3 regions of the Sphaerisporangium sp. NPDC051011 genome follow, and region 2 is predicted to be linked to each of the others. Evidence: riboswitches for the same ligand, from Rfam matches in the RefSeq annotation. Region 2 holds a riboswitch; each other region holds the start of a gene.
What was found. A riboswitch is a leader RNA that binds a small molecule or an ion and turns the genes downstream of it on or off. The one in region 2 is predicted to bind cyclic di-AMP.

Region 1 (6,812 bases), on a different contig from region 2:
GCCGAGCTGGAGACGCTCGCCCAGGAGGCCAGGGCGGCGGTCAGCTCGGCCGCCAGCGCGGGCGAGACCGAGCTGCGCAAGCTGCGCGAGCGCCTCACCGACGCCGAGCGGCAGCTCGAGGCCAGCCGCCGCGCGGCGCGCGAGGGGCGCAGCATCGAGGACGCGCGCATCCGCGTCCTGCTGGACAGCCTGCAGGACGCCGCGGCCGGGCTGCGCAGCGAGCTCGGGCTGCCCGTCGCCATCAGCAGGCCGGCCGACTCGGTGAGCGCGGTCGCCCCCGGTCGCCCGTCGGTCAGGGCCGTGCCCGCCCGTGCGCTCGCCGACGACGACCCGGCGCTGCTCGACCAGCTCCTGGCGCTCCCGCAGCTCCACCTGATCGTCGACGGGTACAACGTCACCAAGACCGGCTACCCCTCGCTGACGTTGCTCGACCAGCGCTCGCGCCTGCTCACGGGGCTGGGCGGCCTGGCGGCGCAGACGCGCGTCGAGCTCACCTGCGCGTTCGACGGCGCCGAGCTGAACGGGCCCGTGCAGGTGTCCGCGCCGCGTGGCGTCCGCGTGCTGTTCAGCGCGCCCGGAGAGATCGCCGACGACCTGATACGGCAGCTCGTCCGGGCCGAGCCGCCGGGACGCGCGGTGGCGGTCGTGTCCTCCGACCGCGAGGTGGCCGATTCGGTGCGCCGCATGGGCGCCCGTCCCGTGCCCTCCACGCTCCTGCTGCGCCGCCTCGGCCGCGCCTGACCGACCCTCGTACGGACCCCGCCCCGGCCGCGGCTGAAGGCTCCCCTGAACCGCGGGTGTCCGGGCGGCCAGGTGGCGGCAGGCGGCAGACGAATTCGTGGGGAAAAGGTGCAGGTGTCTTTGCCTTTTCTGTAGGATCACGCCCCAGGTTGTCTAACTTGTCTCACTCGAGGGGGCTGTCGTCCCAGTGCGTGCGCGTGTCCGGGGAGTCGGGCGGATACCAGTGGTCACCGGCCTCATCGCCGCCGTCCTGGTGACGCAGGCGGTGGGGGCCGAGGCGAAGCCGAAGCCCACCATCGCCCAGACCAAGGCCAGGCTCGCCAAGCTCAACGACCAGGCCGACCATGTGGTCGAGAAGTACAACCAGGCCAGCGAGCAGTGGAAGAAGGCCCGCAAGGACTACAACGCGCTGAACGGCAAGTTCAAGCAGCAGCTGGAGCGCATGGACAGCCTGCGCGCCGGCCTGGTGTCGGTCGCGGTGAGCACCTACCAGTCGGGTGACATGCTGGCGCTGCCCAACCTGGTCACCCAGGGGGACCCCGAGGCGCTGCTCAGCGGGCTCGCCTCGGTCGACCAGCTCGCGACGGACCGGGCGCACAAGGTGGCCGAGTACGAGGAGGCCACCCGCTCCATCAGGGGCCAGCGCGACGGCGCCAAGGACGCCTACGACGAGGCGGTCAAGCTGCTGAACGAGCTGCGCACGCAGAAGAAGGACGTCGAGAAGCTGGTCGGCGAGCAGGAGCGCCTCCTGCGCCGGCTGAACGCCTACAACCCCGGCAATCCCAACAGCCCCGGCATCAAGTACACCGGCCCGGCGTCGGGCAACGCCCGCGCGGCGCTGCAGTACGCCTTCGCGCAGGTGGGCAAGCCCTACCGCTACGGCGGCACCGGTCCCGGCTCCTTCGACTGCTCGGGGCTCACGCAGATGTCCTGGCGCGCGGCCGGCGTCAGCCTTCCCCGGACCGCCGCCGGGCAGTACTCCTGGGGCGCCTCGCGCAGGGTCTCCCTGAACGCCCTGCAGCCCGGCGACCTGCTGTTCGCCTCGGGGCTCGGCCACGTCGGCATGTACGCGGGCGGCGGCAAGATGGTGCACGCCCCGCGTACGGGGGACGTCGTGAAGGTCGTCCCGCTGTCGTCCTACCGTGGCATCTTCGCGGCCGTACGGCCCTGACGCTCTGGCGGGCCGCGTGAGCGGCGGGGAAACCCGCGCGTAACCCCGCGCGTTCGCCGGTGTGCCGGTCTAGGGTGAGGGACGGCCCGGATCGTCGCGGCCGGGTCCCGAAGGGGGAGCGGAGCATAACGGTCCTGGTGCCGCCAACAGGCTCGCCGCCCGCCACGCTCGGCGGGCGTCACTTGATGACGGCCGAGGACGGGCAGGCATGACCGTCGTCGGGATCACCGGGCACCAGTCGATGCCGCCGCGGGCCCGGGCCCACGCAGAACGGGAGCTGAGCGCGCTGCTGGCCGCTCTGGAGGCGCCGCTCGTCGGCTGGAGCAGCCTCGCCGCGGGCGCCGATCAGCTCTTCGCCGAGATCCTTCTGCGCCTCGGAGGCGAGTTGCGCGTCGTCGTGCCGTCCCGGGGGTACGAGGCGACCTTCCGGGGCCCGGACCTGGACGCCTACCACCGGCTGCTCGCCGCCGCCGGCGTCGTGACGGTGCTGGACTTCGCGGAGCCGGGGGCGGCCGCCTACCACGCCGCCGGGTGCTTCGTCGTCGAGAACTCCGAGATCGTCGCGGCCGTCTGGGACGGCAGGCCCGCGCGCGGGCTCGGGGGGACGGCCGACGCCGTCCGGCACGCCCGCGACCACGGGCGCGAGGTCGTGGTCATCTGGCCGGAGGGCGTCGAGCGCTTCTGAGCCGGTCTCCGGCCGGCCGCCCGCCCGGGCCGTTCTGTACGGAGCCGTTCCGCTGCGGCCGATGGCTCCAGGGTAATACTGTGCTATCGAGATATATGACGAATTGACTTCTGCGAAAAGCTCGGAACATGGGGGAATGGTTTGCTTTCCGAGAGATTCCCGGTCTGGCGTGCGGCCGGGGGGTGCGGTTCTCGGCGCCATTCGTGGGGATAATTGATGACAATTCCGCAAAACCGAGTATTGACTTCGGCTCGCTTTCCTGGATGCAAGAGCGACTTAGCCCATATCGCTGTCCAATTCAGGACACGGCGGGAGCCTCGGGAAGGTCGCGGTCACGCTTGAGAGGCCCCGCGAGCAGGATGAGGCCCGTCAAGGTCATCCCGCCGGTCATGATCCACATGGCGGGCCGCACGCCGAGGGAGTCGCCCAGCGCGCCGCCGAGCAGAGCGCCGAGCGGGACCGTGCCGAGCAGGCCGATCAGCACCCAGGGCACCCAGGACGCGGCCGCCAGCACGCCCACGACCAGCGCGTTCGCCTGCAGGACGGTGATGGCCACGAGCGGCAGGGCCACAGTGGTGACCGAGCTTCCGAACGCGCTGGCCGTCTCGCCGACCCACAGCAGCCGGAAGTCGCGCTCGCGCAGCGGCCCGCCGCGCCTCCGAAGCCCGGGGGGACGGGCGTCCGCGCTCGGGGTTTCGGGGGGCCGGGTACCGGTGCCGGCGGGGCGCGCCCACGCGGGCCGGGCGCGGCGGGCCTTCACGGGCGCCCCGGGACGCCGAAGGTGAACACGAACACCGGGTCGCGGCGCTGGCCGTCGTCCGGGATCTCCCGCGTGGCCCAGCGCTCGTAGAGGCCGATGACCTCGTGGGACAGCTCGGACAGCTCCGAGGGCGTCAGCCGCAGCCACTTGTCGGTGGAGAAGGGCGCGCCGTGCCACGCCTCGCGCTCCTCCTCGGAGGAGGCGTAGTAGGCGCGCACGAGGTTGACGTGGTGTTCGAGGTTGAGCGACTCGGCCGCGCCGGCGATGGCCGCGGAGGCGGGGTCGCCCTCGAAGTCGCGCGTGGACCAGCGGATCGCGTTCGCGACCAGGCGCCACCAGCGTTCCCGCCGGTCGCGGGCCAGCTCGGGTGCCTCCTCGATCAGCTCTCCCGAGGCCAGGACGCGCAGGTGGTGGCTGACGTTCGCGACCGCCTGGCCGGTGTGGTCGGCCAGCATGCTGACCGTGCAGGGCCCGTAGACCCGCAGGGCGTCCATGAGCCGCCTGCGTAGGGGGTGGGCAAGGGCCGCCAGGACGCGGGAGTCGGTGATCTGCCGGACGTTCTCGTTCTCCATGACCCCACGCTGGCATGCGCAACGATTACTGTGCAAGATGAATTGCTAAACACCTCTTGCATACTTGCATCTCTAGAGAGACCGCGCGGTCGGTCCCGGGCGACCAAGATCGCTAACTCGTGTGACTCCCGTGGCCGGTGGGACTTCTATCGGGCCAAGTTTCGGGATATGTGAGGGGAATCACATTCGGGTAACAGGCGTCATTGATATGCAGGCGTTATCTGGCGAAGATCGCGTTATTTGATCTACGTTCACCCGGCTGACCCTTTGCCGTAAATTGGCAAATCTTGTACCTTCTGGGCCGCGGCGAGCACGCCATGCCGTCGCGCCGTAGGCCGGACCGTCGCGGGGGCCGGCTTATGCAAGACCATCCATTCGGCCGCCGCCGTGAACACATAGGGAAACCGAGAAAACCACAGGCGGTGGTCTGCCGAATCCGTGCGGCAAGGAGCACGGAGCCGGGGAACCAATTGACCCCTACCCCAGGGGTCGGGGGTGAATCGGCGCCATTGCGCCGTAGGGCTACTTCCATGCCCGAATCCGTCAGCTAACCCGGTAGGCGTAAGTGGAAGAACCAAGGAGCGATCCTGTCCAGCACTACCCCTAGCCCCAGCCTGTCCAGATTCGCCCGGCTCTCCCTCAGCGGTGCCGCCCTCACCATGACGGCATCCGTCGCCGTGGTGTCGGTGCAGGCACCCTCGGCGGACGCGGCCGTCACGGCCATGGCGCAGAGCTCGGTCAAGGTCGGCAAGGTCATCAAGCCCGGCAAGACCGGGAAGACCTCCAAGACGACCAAGACCACCAAGCTCACCAGGGCCGCCAGACAGCGGATCAAGGCGCACACCGCGGTGGAAGTGGCCAAGAAGCAGATCGGAGACCCGTACCGGTGGGGTGCCAGCGGCCCCGGTGCGTTCGACTGCTCAGGCCTGGTCGTGTACGCCTGGCGCAAGGCCGGTGTGAAGCTGCCGCGCATCGCGGCCAGCCAGTTCCGCTCCGTGCGGAAGAAGGTCTCCTGGAAGCACCTCAAGCCGGGCGACCTGATGTTCTTCTACGGACTGGGCCACGTCGGCATGTACGTCGGTCACGGCAAGATGATCCACTCTCCGCACAGCGGAACCCGGGTGCGGATCGACAAGCTGAACGGCTATCGCAAGAGCAGTTTCGTCGGAGCCGTTCGCCCCGGAGCGTGACCGGAGCGCGGGGGAACTTCCAAGGAGCCCTTTCCCCGGAAGCCTTCGCTCGCGCCCACCGGCCACGCGACGGCCCCTCAGGGGCCCCGCCCGCCTCCACTCCCCTCGGAGGCGGGCGGGGCCTTCGGCGTTCCGGTCCGGAACACCCGCGGAGACGGCGAAGCACCGGGCCGGGCAGCGGGTCGTGCCGCGCGGGGAGCGCGCCGGCGGGGGAGCGGCCAGGTAGATTGCCCGCATGCGCGTCGTGTGGCTGGGGACCGTGCTGGCGGGCCTGCTGGCCGCGCTGACCGTCCCCCCGTCCCCCTCTGTGCCCCCACCGGCGCCCCCGTTCGTATCCCCGCACCTGCCCCCTGCGCCCCCGGGCATGTCCGCGGCCACGCCCCTGACCGCGCCGACCGTGCCCCCGACGCCCCCGGCGCCGGACGCCGTGACCGGCGAGCATCCGGAGATCTGGGGCCACGCGCGCGTCGTCCGCGGAACCCGCTCCCTGGTGATCGGCACGGCCACCGCGAGCGAAGCGGACCTAGCCGACCTCGCCCGCAGGGCCGACCGCGCGAGCCTCGTCGTCGCGCGGGTCGCCGGGCCGGTGCGCCCGCTGGTCCTGGTGCCCGCCACCACCGCGCAGGCGGCCACGCTCGCGGCCCCCGCCTCGGTGGACGGCCTCGCCGCCGTCGCCGCCACCGACCGCGTGATCATCGAGCCGGGCTCGTTCGCCCGCCTCAGCGACGCCGGCCGTGACGTCGTCCTCGCCCACGAGCTGACGCACGTCGCCACCGGGGCCGCGACGGACGCGCGCACCCCGAAATGGCTGGTCGAGGGCTTCGCCGACTACGTGGGCTACCTGCGCTCGGGCATCCCCGTCCGCGAGGCCGCCGCCGAGCTGGCCGCCGAGGTGCGCGCGGGCCGCACGCCGTCCGCGCTGCCCGGCCCGGACGATTTCGCCCCCGGATCACCGCGCCTGGCCCAGGCGTACGAGGAGGCGTGGCTCGCCTGCCGGTATGTCGCGGCCCGTTACGGCGAACCCGCCCTGGTCGCCCTCTACCGTGAGTTCAGGAGGGGAGACAGGGCAGACGCGGCGGGGGCCCTCCCGCGCGCGCTCGGGGTGCCGGCCGGGCGGTTCACCGGCGCCTGGCGCGCATACGTGAAGGCGGAGCTGTCCTGACGACGGCGGAAAGGCTGATAACGGTGGCGGAGCTGATCGAGGAGACCCGCCCGGGGCGGCGCATGGACGGGGGAATGCGCGCGGCCGGCATCGCCCTGGTCGTGCTCGGCGCGGCGGTGGCGGGGGTCGTCGCGGTGACCACGCCGTGGCAGGCCATAAGCGGTGCAGACAAGGTGCGGCCGGACCCCGCGCGCGACTTCACCACCGCGCAGATCGACCGGGCCGCCGCGTTCGACTCGGCCGTCAGCCTGCCCGCCTACCTGTCGCTCGCGGTCACGCTGGTCGTGGCGGGCGTGTTCATCCTCACCCCGTTCGGCGCGTGGGCCGTCGACCGCCTCAGGGGGCCGTGGTGGCTGCGCGTCCCGCTCGGCGTGCTCGTCCTCTCGGCGGTGAGCCTGCTGCTGAAGTGGCCGCTCGGCATGTGGTACGAGACCCGCCTGCGTGCGTACGGCCTCTCCACCCAGGACTGGGCGGCGTGGTCCGCCGACCGGCTGAAGGGCTTCGCCGTCCAGGTCGTGACGACCGCCATCA
Region 2 (6,812 bases):
ACAGGGTGAGCCCGCCGATCGTGGACACGAAGACGGTGAACATGATCGTGGGCCGGATCATCGGGAGCGTGATGCTCCAGAACTGCCGGCGCGGGGAGGCCCCGTCGATCGACGCCGCCTCGTACAGCTCGCGGGGGATGGTCTGCATGCCGGCGAGGTAGATGATCGCGTTGTAGCCGGTCCACCGCCAGTCCACCATGGTGGCGATGGCGGTCCAGGACGACCACTTGGCGCTCTGCCAGTCGATGTGCTTGTCGACGCCGAGCAGGTCGAGCAGCCAGTTGAACAGGCCGAAGTCGCGGCCGTAGAGCTGGGTGAAGACGATGGCCACCGCCACCACCGAGGTGACCAGCGGCAGCAGGACGCCGAGGCGGACGAACAGCCGCCCGCGCAGCCGCTTGTTGAGCGCGTTGGCCAGCAGCAGGGCCAGGACGAGCTGCGGGACCGTGGCCAGGACGAAGATGCCGACCGTGTTGACCACGGCGTTCCAGAAGTCGCCGTCCGCCAGAAGCTTGGTGTAGTTGTCCAGCCCGGTGAAGGACGCCTCGCCGCCGGCGAGGCCGTAGTCCTGCATCGACACCCAGAGGGTGAACACCAGGGGGAACAGGCCGAAGACCGCGAACAGCAGGAAGTACGGGGAGATCAGGAAGTACGGGGTCGCCTTCAGGTCGAGCCGGGACCAGAAGGAGTTCGGGGGGCGGGTGTGGCGGCGGCCCGTCCGGGAAGGGGGTGGCGCCGGATCCGCCCGCTGGGTGTGGAGGTTGACGCTCATCGGTAGTGCGGGGCCCGGCCCGCGGCCGGGGGAGGCCGCGGGGAGGGGAGCCCTCTGCTCCTTCGCTCGTCGATAACGGTCGATGGGAGGGGCACCGGCCCGCCGGGGATCGTGCGGCGGGCCGGTGACGTTCAGGGGACGGTCAGCCCGCCGCCTTCTGGCCCGCCTCGACGAACTTCTGCCACGCCTCGGCGTAGGGCACCGAGCCCTGGTCCATGCCGGTGACGACCTGCTCCACCTCGCGCTTCACCTGGGCGTGCTTCTCGCCGAGGAAGGTCGGCTGGAGCGACTTGATGGACGGCCCGAAGATCTTGCCGATCGGCGCGTTGCCGAAGTACTCGTTGGTCGCGCTCTGCAGCTCGGGGTCGTCCTGCGCCGGGATCGTGCTCGGAAGGTTGCCGCCCTCCTTGAAGGCCATGAGCTGGGCCTCGGGGCCGGTCAGGTAGCTCGCCAGCTCGGCGGCCTCCTTCGGGTGCTTGGACTGCTTGGGCACCGCGAGCCAGGAGCCGCCCCAGTTGCCGCCGCCACCCGGCACGGTCGCGACGTCCCACTTGCCCTTGAACTCGTCGCCGGCCGTGCCCGACACGACGCCGAGCATCCAGCCCGGGCAGCCGAGCGTCGCGAACTGCGACTTCACGAAGCCGGTGTTCCACGGGTCGGTGAAGTTCTGCAGCTTGGCCGTCAGGCCCGCCTCGCTGATCTTCTGGGTGAAGTCGAACGCGGTCTTGACGGCCGGGTTCTTGTCGACGATGAGCTGCTGGTCCTTGTCGAAGTAGGTCACGTTGCCGTTCTTGGCGGCCTCCTGCGACAGCACCACGTTGTAGATGGTGTTGACGCTGTCGACGAACTTGGCGTCCTTGACCTTGGCCTGGAAGTCCTGCCCGGCCTTGATGAAGTCGTCCCAGCCGCCGCTCCACAGCTTGGAGACCTCGTCGCGGTCGGTGGGCAGGCCGGCCTTCTTGAACAGGTCCGTGCGATAGCAGATGCTCATGCCGCCGACGTCGGTGCCGAGGGCGAACAGCTTGCCCTCCGAGTTGATGCCGTTCTCCCACTTCCACGCGGGGAAGTCGGACTGGCGGCTCTGCAGGCCGTACTGGCCGAGGTCGGTGAAGAACTGCGGGCGCGCCTTGGCGAGGCCCATGCCGCCCTCGTCGATGCCCACGACGTCGCCGGCGCCCGTGCCCGACTGCAGCCACTGCAGCATCTGCGGCCAGTAGACGTTCTCGAAGCTGTCGGTCAGGTTGTTGTACTTCACCTGGACGTTCGGGTGCTCGGCGTTCCACTTCTCCACCGCGGCCTTGTAGCCGAAGTTGGTGCCGCCGCCGAAGGTCTGCAGCGTAAGGGTGATCTTCTCCGCGGCGGCGGAGGACGTGCCGGCGGACCCCGCGGTGTCGCCGCCGTCGCCGGACGAGCACGCTGCGGTGACGCCCAGCGCGGCCGTCATCACCGATGCGACCGCGAGCATCCTGCCGCGGCGCGCTTTGTTCGTCATCTCCGGACCCCTCTCAGGTGGTTGCCCGTATTCGGGAGGTGCATCGAGGGCCGGCCCCGACAGTCGGGCCCCACGATGTGCTGGATCCCTCGGTCGTGATCCCACGAGCGTCCTCGTGGGCGAGATTTGGGAGCGCTCCCACGAAGAGTCGCCGATAGGCAACGCCGACGTCAATATGCCGAAACCCAACTGTTACTCCTGGGGCTTCTGGACCCTTGGAATCGGACTTCAGGCCCTGATAAGGGCTGTTCGGTACGCTGGGAGCGCTCCCACTTGAACCAGGCACAGTCCGGCGAAAACCGTCGCCGCGGACGGCCGCGAAAGGCCCGTCCGGGACGTCAGGGAGGACGGAGACGAAGGGGGCCGTACGGCCGGGGAGGGGCGCCCGCGGGAAGGCGTGGGCGCCCGGGGACAGGGAGGCGGCCGCGGGACCGCCGGCCGCCCGGGAAAAGGGCGCCCCTCCGTGGGAGGGGCGCCCTGGGAAAGACCTGCCGCGTCAGGCGGCGTGGATCAGGCGGCGTAGGTCGGGTAGCCGTAGCCGACGACCTGGTCGGTCGAGCGGGTGCGGACTTGGACCTTGCCGTTGTCGGTGTTGCCCTCGACGGTCTTGATCGTGCCGTCGCCGTTGTCGTGGATCACGAAGCCCACGTGGTCGATGGCGTCCACGTCCTTGCTGCCGTTCCAGGCGAAGAAGACGACCGCGCCCGGCCTGGGGGTCTCGCCCCAGCGGCCCTGCTGCTCGAACCACTTGGCGTGGGCGACCGTCCAGGCGTCGATGCCGACGGCGTCCTCCATGCCGAGCCGGCTGCCGACCCAGGAGACGAACATGTCGCACCAGGCGGCGTTGGCGTAGTCGGAGATCTTGCCGCCGTCGCGGGCGACGGTCTCCTGCGCCCGCGGGCTCTCCATGTACCAGCGGTGGAACTTCGTGCCACCGCCCAAGCTGTTCTCGGAAACGCCGATCTGGCTCTCGGCCAGCTTCAGGAGCTGCTGCGCGGACACGTGCCGCGCGCCCTCCGGGAGGCCGAGCGCCTTCGACAGGCCGGCGGCCTCGGAGCCGGCGACCTTCACGACGCCGTCCCGGCCGCTGTCGGCGTGCGCGGCCATGGTGACGCCGGCGACGAGCTGTGCGGCCACCAGGCCGCCGAAGGCAAAGGCCTTCAAGTGGTTCTTCGGGGCATCCAGAAGCCGATGTATCAACATGGACAAGGGGAAACTCCTTCTTCCACGGCCGCCTACCGGGTTAGCTGACGGGTTCGGGCGTGGAAGTCGCCCTACGGGCGCGTCCGTCAGGTGACGGCGCCCCCGATTCACCCCGGGGAGAGGTGGGTCCCCGGCTCCGCGCGAAGCGGACTCGGCGGTTGCGCGCCCCGGGGGGAGAGGGATCTCCCAGAGGACCGGCCGCGCTATGCAATCTCCGTGGCATATAGGAGTCGCTCGGGTGAGCACTTCCCCCGCACGGAGTTCAATCAGAGTAATACATCGGACAAACAGCCGCAAACACGACAAATATCCGGTCTGCGGCAGGGTTTCCGGAGGGCAAGTGGGCCTGGGGTGTGATCGTCAACGGGTTCCAGGCCCCCTCTTTACCTGCGAGAACGTGCTCGCGCCGCGCTCGGGGGAATCGCCGGCCGGGGCTCGTGGGGCCGGTGTGACAGTCGGGACCGGACGGCCGGAAAGCATTATTTGGGCCGGATGGCACCGGCGGTGTCAAGCTCTCCGGCGGGCGTGGTCGTCCGTGGTCTCGGGTGGACGCGATCGGGGGTTGCCGGGAGAGGGGCGATCGCTTATCACGGAGGAGGAGGTGTGGATGCTCACTGCGATGTCCCAGGCATAGTGGTTCGGGGCCGTGGAGGGGGTTCAGGCCGTTTGTAGGGAGATCGGGGTGGTTCGGGTGGTGGTGGGCGTGCCGGGCGCCGAGGGCGCTTCCTGCCGCCGGAGGCGCGTGTGATGCCGGAAGGCCGTTCCATCAGCAGGTGAACGGCCTTCGCCGGGTGGTCGTAAGACTTTGTTCACCGGTTGTTACCTCACGTGTCGCGTCATGCGGCTACCTTGCTTTCGTCGTGAAAGGGTCAATCCCCGGCGTGGAGAGGAACGGTCGAAGCCGCGTGCGGGAGCAGGGGTCGGCCGTCGCCTGGGTGGAGTCGCCTCTCCAGTTGCTGTGTGCGGTCGAGGCACGGCACGCGGGGGTCGCGGGGCCCGAGATGCGCGTGGTCACCCGCGCGAAGCTGCCCGCGCTCAAGGTCACGCGCAGGGAGCTCGCCACGCTCGACCTGCCGCCGGGCCTGCGCATCGAGACCGCGACCGACGGCCACATGCCCCGTCCGGGACGCCGCGCCGCCTGGGTGCTCGGGGACGGCTTCTCCGGCCGCGTCCAGCTCACCTCGCTGACCGCCGCCCCCGCCCGCATCGTGCTGGTGGACGACGGCCTCGCCACGATCCGCCTGCTGGAGTTGCTCACCTCCCGCCCCGGCACCGCGCTGCTGCGCGCCCGCGCCAAGTCCACGCCCTCGCGGCGCGTCCTCGGCGTCGCCGCCGCGCTGCGCCTGCGCGCCGCCGCCCACGCCGGGCGCCTCACGGTGTTCACCGCGCTGCCCGTCCCCGACGAGCTGGCCGCCTCCGTACGGGCCCTCGGCGCCGAGCTGGTGACCCATGACTTCGCCTGGCTGCGCTCCCAGCCCGCCGCCGCGCACCCCCGCCCCCGCGAGAACACGGTCGTGCTCGGCACCTCGCTCGTGCGCAACGGGCTGATCCACCGCGACCGCTACCTGTCCTGGCTGTTCGCGCTGAAGGGGCCGCTGGCCTACTACCCGCACCGCCGCGAGGACCCGGGCGACCTCGCCGCCGTCCGCGATCATCCCGGCGTGACCGTGTACGATGGCGGCGTTCCGGTCGAGATGACCCTGCGGGACCTGCGCCCCGGGCAGCGCGTGCTCAGCCTGCCGTCCACAGCGGTCACCTCTCTGCGCGTCCTGCTGTCGGCGCGTGGCGTCCCCGTCGAGACGGTGGACGTTCCCGACGACTGGTGGACGCCCTCCGCGTCGGTCTCCCTCCGATCGCACCTCCAGATGTTCGCGCACGAAAGGGCTTCTCCTTGAGCCGGGTTCTCGCTGTGGCCGATTCCGACTCCTACCTCAAGTGGGCGGCGGGCCTGCTCGACCAGTTGCCGGCGGAGTGGAACTCGACGCTCGCCGTCGTGCGCACCCCCATCGCGCCCTCCCCGGCGCAGATCTCGGCGGCGGTCAGCGGCACCAGGGCGGCCCAGGGGGAGACCCCGGCGGTGATCTCCGCGCGGGCGCTGCGGCGGCTGGCCGAGCGCCTCAGGCCGGACGTCATTCTCGTCGCCTGCACGGGCCCCGTCGTGGACGTACTGGTCAGCGACGTGCTGGACGGTTTCAAGCCGCGCCCGGTCTTCGTGTCGGGCCTGCCCGGCATCTCGATCCCCGCCACCGAGAAGGCATGGCTGTACCGGGGCGGCTGCGACCTGTTCGTCCTGCACAGCGGCCGGGAGGTCGAGGAGTTCGGCCGCATCGGCAAGGAGCTCGGGGCCGCGGGCACGACCGCCCTGGCCCGCCTGCCCTACCTCGACGGGCTTCTGAGGTCCGCGGCCCCCGCGCACACCGTCTCGACCGAGGCCCCGGCGCACCCGGCCACCGGCCGGCGGGTCGTGTTCGCGACGCAGGCCAAGGTGCCGAAACGCCGCGAGGACCGCGAGAGCATCCTGTTCGCCCTGGACCGGCTGGCCGCCCAGCGCCCGGACCTGGACGTCGTGGTCAAACTGCGGGCGCTCACCACCGAGCGGCAGACCCACAACGAGCGCTACCACTACGAGAGCCTGTGGGCCTCGCTCGAGGCGGCCGGCACGGTGCGGCCCGGCGGCGTGCGGTTCGCGGTGGGCGCCATGCACGAGCACCTCGCCGACGCGGCCGGCTTCGTCACGGTCAGCTCGACGGCGGCCCTGGAGGCCATCGCGGGCGAGGTGCCGCTGCTGGTGCTCTCCGACTTCGGGGTCAGCGCTGAGATGATCAACCTCGTCTTCGAGGACAGCGGCTGCCTCGGCACCCTGGACGACCTGGCTCAGGGCGAGTTCCGGCGTCCGACGGCCGCGTGGTGCGACGCCAACTACTTCCACGACCGGGCGAGCAGCGACTGGATCGTCCGGCTGACGGCCCTGGTGGAGCAGGCGCGCACGACCGGCCTGCCTCCGGTCCGTCCCCTGCTGGACGGCCCGGCCCACGCCGCCGCCCGCCGCCGCGCCCGCCTGCGCGTCGAGCTGCCCCCGAACGTGCTGCGCGCCGGGTACCGCGCCAGCCGCCGCGTCCGCCGCTACCTCAAGGCCATCGGCTAGCCGGACGCCTTCGGACGCGAACAGGCCCGCGCGGTCCTCGATTCCCGGGGACCGCGCGGGCCTGAACGTGTGATCAGCGGGACAGGGCGCGGCGCAGGCGGCCGAGGGCGCTCGGCTTCTGGGCGCGGGCGGTGCCGCCGGGGGGAAGCAGCCCCACCGAACTGAGGCGGCGGTTCTTGAAGTACCGCGCCTCGGCGCCG
Region 3 (6,812 bases), on a different contig from region 2:
CACGCGCTCGTCCTGGACCTGCTCAAGGACGCATCCGGCGCCGCCCGCGGGATCACCCTCCACGTGATGGGCGAGGGCGCCAGGGACGGCGTGGGCGCGGTCCGCGCGGGCGCCGTCGTGCTCGCCACCGGCGGCATGGGCCAGGTCTACTCCGCCACCACCAACCCGCTGGTCTCCACGGGCGACGGCGTGGCGCTCGCGCTGCGCGCCGGGGCGGTCGTGCGGGACCTGGAGTTCGTCCAGTTCCACCCGACGGTCCTGTGGCTGGGCGAGGACGCGACCGGCCAGCAGCCGCTCATCTCCGAGGCCGTGCGCGGCGAGGGCGCCGTCCTGGTCGACGCCACGGGCGAGCGGTTCATGACCGGCGTCCACGAACTCGCCGAGTTGGCCCCGCGCGACGTCGTGGCCAAGGCGATCATGCGCAGGATGCTGGAGACCGGGGCGCTCCACGTCCACCTCGACGGGCGGCACTTCGGCGAAGAGAAGTGGCGCACGCGCTTCCCCACGATCTACGCGATCTGCCTGGAACACGGCATCGACCCCGCGCGCGAGCCCATCCCGGTCGCGCCCGCGGCCCACTACGCCAGCGGCGGCGTCCGCACCGACCTGCGCGGCCGCACCAGCGTCCCCGGCCTGTACGCCTGCGGCGAGGTCGCCTGCACGGGCGTGCACGGCGCCAACCGGCTCGCGTCCAACTCGCTGCTGGAGGGCCTGGTCTTCGCCGAGCGCATCGCGGCCGACCTTGCCGCCGAGGCCGCCGAGGCCGCCGAGCGTCCCGCGCCCGGCGAGCCGGTGGACGACGGCCGCGCCGCCGGACTGGTCGACCCCCGGGCGCGCGCCCGCGTCCAGGGCCGCATGAGCGCGGGCGCGGGCGTGCTGCGCGGCGCCGCGAGCCTGGCGGAGGTCGCCCGCGGCCTCGTGGACGCCCGCTGGACCCCCGTGACCGTCGAGCCGTGCACCGAGTCCTGGGAGACCACGAACCTGCTCACGGTGGCCACCGCGCTCGTCGCGGCGGCCGGGGCCCGCGAGGAGACGCGCGGCTCCCACTGGCGCGAGGACCACCCCGAGCGCGACGATGCCGGATGGCTGGGGCACCTGGACGTGACCCTGGGCGAGGAAGGACTGAGCATGACGTACCGGCGGCACGAAGGCGGGCCCGGGGAGACGGCCATCTCCGGTCACCTGGAGGCGGACCTCACCCTGGCCGGCCTCGACCCGGCGGCGGTCGCCGCGGTGATCGACGCGGCCCTCGCCGAGGACCTCGCCCAGGAGGGCGACGTGACCACGATCGCCACCATCCCGGCCGGTCAACCGGCCGTCGGCGACCTCGTGGCCCGCGCGGACGGCGTGGTGGCGGGCCTCGCCGTCGCCGAGGCGGTGTTCCTCGCCGCGTCCCAGGGACGCCTCACGGCCGAGCGCCGCGTGAAGGACGGCGAGCGCGTCGCGCGCGGCGACGTCCTGATGACGCTGACCGGCCCGGCGCGCGACCTCCTCACGGCCGAGCGCACCGCGCTCAACCTGCTCACCCACCTGTCCGGGATCGCCACGCTCACCAACCGCTGGGTCCGGGCCGTGAACGGCGCGAAGGCGCGCGTCCGCGACACCCGTAAGACCCTCGCCGGCCTGCGCGCCCTGGAGAAGTACGCGGTGAGGTGCGGCGGCGGCGTGAACCACCGGATGTCCCTTTCGGACGCGGCCTTGATCAAGGACAATCACGTGGTGGCGGCGGGTGGGGTCGCCGAGGCGTTCCGCGCGGTGCGGGCGGCGTACCCCGGCCTGCCCATCGAGGTGGAAGTCGACCGGATCGACCAGCTCGAACCCGTGCTGGCGGAAGGGGCGGAGGAGATCCTGCTGGACAACTTCACCGTCGAAGAGCTCGCACTGGCCGTGCGCCTGGTGGACGGCAGGGCGCGCCTGGAGGCCAGCGGCGGTCTCAGCCTGGAATCGGCGCGTGAGGTCGCCGAAACCGGGGTCGACTACCTTGCTGTGGGGGCGCTGACCCACTCCGCGCCCGCACTCGACATCGCTCTGGACCTACGGGGGGCTTGATGCTGCTCACGATCGACGTCGGCAACACCCACACCGTGCTCGGCCTCTTCGAAGGCGAGGAGCTGATCGAGCACTGGCGCCTCGCCACGGACGCGAGGCGCACCGCCGACGAGATCGCGGTCGTCCTCCAGGGGCTGCTCGGCCAGAGCCCCCTGCTCAAGGGCGCCGACATCAGCGGCATCGCCATCTGCTCCACCGTCCCGTCCGTGCTGAACGAGATGCGTGAGATGTGCCGGCGCTACTACGGCGACGTCACGGCCGTCATCGTGGAGCCCGGCGTGCGCACCGGAGTGCCGGTGCGCATGGACAACCCCAAGGAGGTCGGCAGCGACCGCATCGTCAACGCGCTCGCCGCCATCACGTTGTACGGCGGGCCGTGCGTGATCGTCGACTTCGGCACGGCCACCTCGTTCGACGCCGTGTCCGCCAAGGGCGAGTACGTCGGCGCGGTCACCGCCCCCGGCATCGAGATCTCCGTGGACGCCTTGGCGGCCGCGGGCGCGCAGCTCCACAAGGTGGAGCTCGTGCGCCCGCGCTCGATGATCGCCAAGAACACCGTCGAGGCGCTCCAGGCCGGCATCATCTACGGCTTCGCCGGGCAGGTGGACGGCATCGTCGAGCGCATGGCGCCCGAACTCGCCGCCGACCCGGACGACGTCACGGTCGTGGCCACCGGCTCGCTCGCCTCCCCCGTGGTGGACGAGGCGCGCTCGATCGACGTGCACGAGCCGTGGCTCACGCTCATCGGATTGCGGCTCATCTACAACCGCAACACCAGCTGACCCATTCGCCCGCGCGGGCGCGCATCGGCCGAGATCCATATCGAAGCGCCCGCGCCGATTACGCGGCCGGGCGAGGTCCAAAGCGTCTAAAGCCGGTCCCGGGGACACCTTCCGTACGCGGGCGAGTTCGGCCGAAAAAGGTCGGAATGGGCCAGTGATTTCACGGATAATTACGGGCGGAGACGCGTTGATCTTATATGCGCGGCGGGGGTGATCCCACCGTACGCGCCGCCGAACCCGTCGTCGACCAGCATCGCGGGCGTCCGGGGCCGCGTCCCCGGACGGTGCCCTCCTCGATCTTCACGCCTGTCGGCCCCCAGCCTACGGGTTCGCGAACATGTCATGAGTAGTTCACATATGCACTGGTATGTCAATCAAGAAGGGAACGCCTATGGAGGGTCGGAGCTTGACGACCTTTGAACGTGGCGTTTACCGTTCCTGACGGGCGAGCCAGAAGCATTCCAGTATGTTGCCGAGTTCGTCGTGGGGGAGGACACCCGATGGCGTATCCGGATCTGGTTTCCCGAGGGAATGACATTCCCCCGGGATCAGACGGCGTGGGGTTGAGTGACGATGATCTTCTCTTGCTCGCCGAGCTGGCCAAGGGCGTGACCGTCGACCGTGTGGGTCGGCGGCTCGACGTCAGCGGCCGTACGGTCCGGCGCCGCCTCCGGGGCATCTGCGACCGCATCGGCGTCGCCACCGCCATCGAGGCCGTGGCATGGGCGGCCCGCCGCAGGCTGATCTAGCCGATCCAGCCCGCGAGAGCCGGCCACCCCGGGAACCGGTCGCCCACCACCCGGGGTGCGCCTGTGTCAGTCGATCCTGTGTCGGCCTGTGCATCGGCGTCGGCCCGTGTATCGGCCCGATGTCGGCCGCCCCGGCCGGACTCGGTCGGCCCGGCCAGGTCGGCACGGTTGGTTCAGTCGGCCCGGCCAGGTCGGTTCGGTCGGCTCAGTCGGCGATGCGCACGGCTCCGGCGAATGGACGGTTGCCCAGCGGGACGACCCGCACGACGTCACCCGTGCGCGGGGCGTGCACCATCATTCCGCCCCCGATGTAGAGGCCGACATGGTGCAGGTCGCCGTAGAAGAACACCAGGTCGCCCGGGCGCATGTCCTCCCGGTTGATGTGCGTGCCCGCCGTCCACTGGTCGCCGGTGTAGTGCGGCAGGCTGATGCCGACCTTCTGGTAGGCCCACATCACCAGGCCGGAGCAGTCGTAGGTGCTCGGGCCCGCCGCGCCCCACACGTACGGCTTGAGCTGCTGGGTCATCGCCCACCTGGCGGCCTCGGCGGCCTTGCCCTGGCCCGGGATCGGGATGTCGATGCGGGTGGCCCGCCCGTATGTCTGCCCGGCCTGCGACAGCGCCCGCTTGAACAGCGTGCTCTCGGTCTTGGCGACCAGCTTGCGGATCTTGTCGCGCTGTGAGGACAGATCGGCGACGAGCTTCTTGACCTCGCCTTCGCGCGCCTTGGCGCTTTCCTTCGCGCGTTCGGCGATGTCCATGGACTTGGTGATCTGGGAGACCTCCTCGCCCTGCTGCAACTGGAGGGCGTAGGTGGTCGCGGCGCGGTCCAGGTAGCCGTCGGGGTCGCCGGACATCGCCAGCGCCAGGGAGGAGCCCACACCGCCGGTCATGTACGCGTCCTGGGCGTACAGGGCCGCCTGGCGGCGCTTCTCCTCCAGGTCGGTCTCGCTGCGCGTGAGCGTCTTCTTGGCGAGCTCGGCCGAGCGCTGCGCCTGCTTCAGGCGTTCCTTCTGGCCGTTGTACTGCTCGGTGAGCGACTCGATCTGCTCGTAGAGGCTCTCGACCTGGTTCTTGAGGTCCTTGAGGCTCGGCTTCGGCTCGGCGGTCGCCGACACGAGCGGCGAGCCGAACGTCAGGACGGTCAGGGCGGCGGTGACGAGCGCGATCCGGCGGGAAAGACGCTTGGTGACTCCGCCGGCTTGGGCGCGCTCCGTACGTTTGGGACGGGCATGCCTGCCCGCGCTTCTACCAGGCGTGCGCCTAGGCTGCACCAACGAGCTCCTCTCCTCGGCCGCCTACCGGGTTAGCTGACGGGTTCGGGCCGGAGTAGCCCTACCGAGCGCGCGACCACAGAGGACACGTCCATGCCCTCCCTCTCGGATTCACCCCGGGATGGCGGCCCGCCGGGGGCGTGCCCCCTGCGTGCGCCGTTGGGTCCCCGGTTCCCGCCGCTTACGGGGGTGCGGCCGGGATTCGGCGGCGCGGCCACCGCTGTGCGATGACCGGTATCGACGCTGGACACTAGTGCAGCTCAGGTTCCGCCTCAACCGGAACTGCGGATTCTGTTGAGATTTCACAACCGAGACATCACAGGATGATCACGCTCAAAGTGCTGGCAGCGCGGCATTACCCTGCGTTTACGCGTTTTTGACCCCATGTCGGGCGCGTGTGGCGCAGGTCCGCGACTGTGCGGAACGTCATATCCCGCCGAAGCGGATGGCGCCGCCGTCCCTTTGACGCCACGCGTTCACTCCGTCACCATCCGCCACACCGATATCGAGGGGGCGGGGTTTCGGGCAGCCCGATATCGCGATCGATCCCGGAATCGATGCGGTAACGCCGGCGGCGGCGGACCCGCGCGGGAGGATACCCTGGCGCTTCATGGAGCAGGTCGTGGAGTCCGTGCCCTCCGGCAGCACGGTGGTGGTGCGGCGAGCCCGCACGCCCGACGTCCGGGCCATCAGGCGGCTCGTCGACACCTACTCCGGCGACGGCCCGCGCCTGCTGCGCAAGTCGACGGTCACCCTTTACGAGGACGTCCAGGAGTTCTGGGTCGCCGAACGGGACGGCGCGGTCGTCGGATGCGGGGCGCTTCACGTCCTCTGGGAGGATCTGGCCGAGATTCGCACCGTTGCGGTCGATATCGGCTGCCGTGGCATGGGAATCGGGCATATGATCGTCGGCGCGCTCATCGACGCGGCTCGCGATCTGGGGCTGCGGCGGGTCTTCTGCCTGACGTTCGAGGTCGAATTCTTCGCCAGGCACGGTTTCGCCCCCATCCAGGGCACTCCGGTGTCTCCTGAGGTGTACGCCGAGTTGCTCGACTCCTACGATGAGGGCGTAGCCGAGTTCCTCGATCTGGAACATGTCAAGCCCAACACCCTCGGCAACACGCGGATGCTCCTCCATTTGGTCCCCCGATCTTGACCCTCGCGATGACCTGGTGGAAAGGTGACTGTTGATGCGGCTGTCGCTACGTTGGGCAACACCACTGCATGCGTGTCTGACATATGCCGCATGCGAAGCCGAAGTGAGGTGACACGGTGAGCACCGGACAGCCGCCGTACCCCCGCGACGAACCGGACGGCCACCAGCCGTCGTCCGGATCTCCGCAATACGGGCATCAGAACGCAGATCCTGAGGTGACGGTCGTCCACCGTCCTCAGCCGACATCGGAACACCCCAACCAGTACGGCCAGCAGCAGGGCTACGGCCAGCAGTACGGCCAGCAGCCGCAGTACGGCCAGCAGGGTCAGCAGTACGGTCAGCAGCAGGGCTACGGCCAGGCGGCGGCCGGTCAGGGCTATGGTCAGCAGAGTCAGCAGGGCTACGGCCAGCAGGGCTACGGCGACCAGGGCTACGGCGACCAGGCGTACGGGCAGCAGCAGGCGTCCTATGGTCAGCAGGGCCAGCAGGGTCAGCAGGGCCAGCAGTCGTACGGGCAGCAGCCGCAGTACGGCCAGCAGGGCCAGCAGCAGGGCTACGGCGACCAGGGCTACGGTCAGCAGAGCCAGCAGCAGGGTTATGGCCAGCAGGCGGGGGGTTACGGCCAGCAGCAGGGCTACGGTCAGCAGTACGGCCAGCAGGGGCAGCAGGCCCAGCCGGGGTACGGCGACCAGGGCTACGCCCAGCAGGGGTACGGCCAGCAGCAGCAGAGCTACGGCGAGCAGTACGGCCAGCAGCAGGCGCAGTACGGGCAGCAGAGCTACAACCAGCCTGGGCACTCCCCG

Region 1: linked by a shared signal. The riboswitch ahead of AB0H21_RS08160 (C40 family peptidase) and the one ahead of AB0H21_RS11310 (CHAP domain-containing protein) in region 2 are both predicted to bind cyclic di-AMP.
Region 3: linked by a shared signal. The riboswitch ahead of AB0H21_RS38010 (NlpC/P60 family protein) and the one ahead of AB0H21_RS11310 (CHAP domain-containing protein) in region 2 are both predicted to bind cyclic di-AMP.

The regions. Positions count from the first base shown of each region.
Region 1 covers NZ_JBFAGG010000003.1:199,538-206,349, forward strand. Annotated here, with positions in the region: gene AB0H21_RS08135 (NYN domain-containing protein) at 1-741, shown strand, start outside; gene AB0H21_RS08140 (NlpC/P60 family protein) at 965-1,912, shown strand; gene AB0H21_RS08145 (hypothetical protein) at 2,121-2,597, shown strand; gene AB0H21_RS08150 (hypothetical protein) at 2,896-3,357, opposite strand; gene AB0H21_RS08155 (metalloregulator ArsR/SmtB family transcription factor) at 3,354-3,929, opposite strand; cyclic di-AMP (ydaO/yuaA leader) riboswitch at 4,348-4,506, shown strand; gene AB0H21_RS08160 (C40 family peptidase) at 4,589-5,119, shown strand; gene AB0H21_RS08165 (hypothetical protein) at 5,355-6,281, shown strand; gene AB0H21_RS08170 (M48 family metallopeptidase) at 6,305-6,812, shown strand, end outside.
Region 2 covers NZ_JBFAGG010000004.1:232,695-239,506, forward strand. Annotated here, with positions in the region: gene AB0H21_RS11300 (sugar ABC transporter permease) at 1-772, opposite strand, end outside; gene AB0H21_RS11305 (ABC transporter substrate-binding protein) at 915-2,264, opposite strand; gene AB0H21_RS11310 (CHAP domain-containing protein) at 2,775-3,467, opposite strand; cyclic di-AMP (ydaO/yuaA leader) riboswitch at 3,482-3,634, opposite strand; gene AB0H21_RS11315 (hypothetical protein) at 4,373-5,362, shown strand; gene AB0H21_RS11320 (DUF6716 putative glycosyltransferase) at 5,377-6,612, shown strand; gene AB0H21_RS11325 (polysialyltransferase family glycosyltransferase) at 6,686-6,812, opposite strand, start outside.
Region 3 covers NZ_JBFAGG010000025.1:83,603-90,414, forward strand. Annotated here, with positions in the region: gene AB0H21_RS37995 (L-aspartate oxidase) at 1-2,049, shown strand, start outside; gene AB0H21_RS38000 (type III pantothenate kinase) at 2,049-2,831, shown strand; gene AB0H21_RS38005 (LuxR C-terminal-related transcriptional regulator) at 3,416-3,580, shown strand; gene AB0H21_RS38010 (NlpC/P60 family protein) at 3,786-4,853, opposite strand; cyclic di-AMP (ydaO/yuaA leader) riboswitch at 4,859-5,060, opposite strand; gene AB0H21_RS38015 (amino-acid N-acetyltransferase) at 5,464-6,009, shown strand; gene AB0H21_RS38020 (RDD family protein) at 6,126-6,812, shown strand, end outside.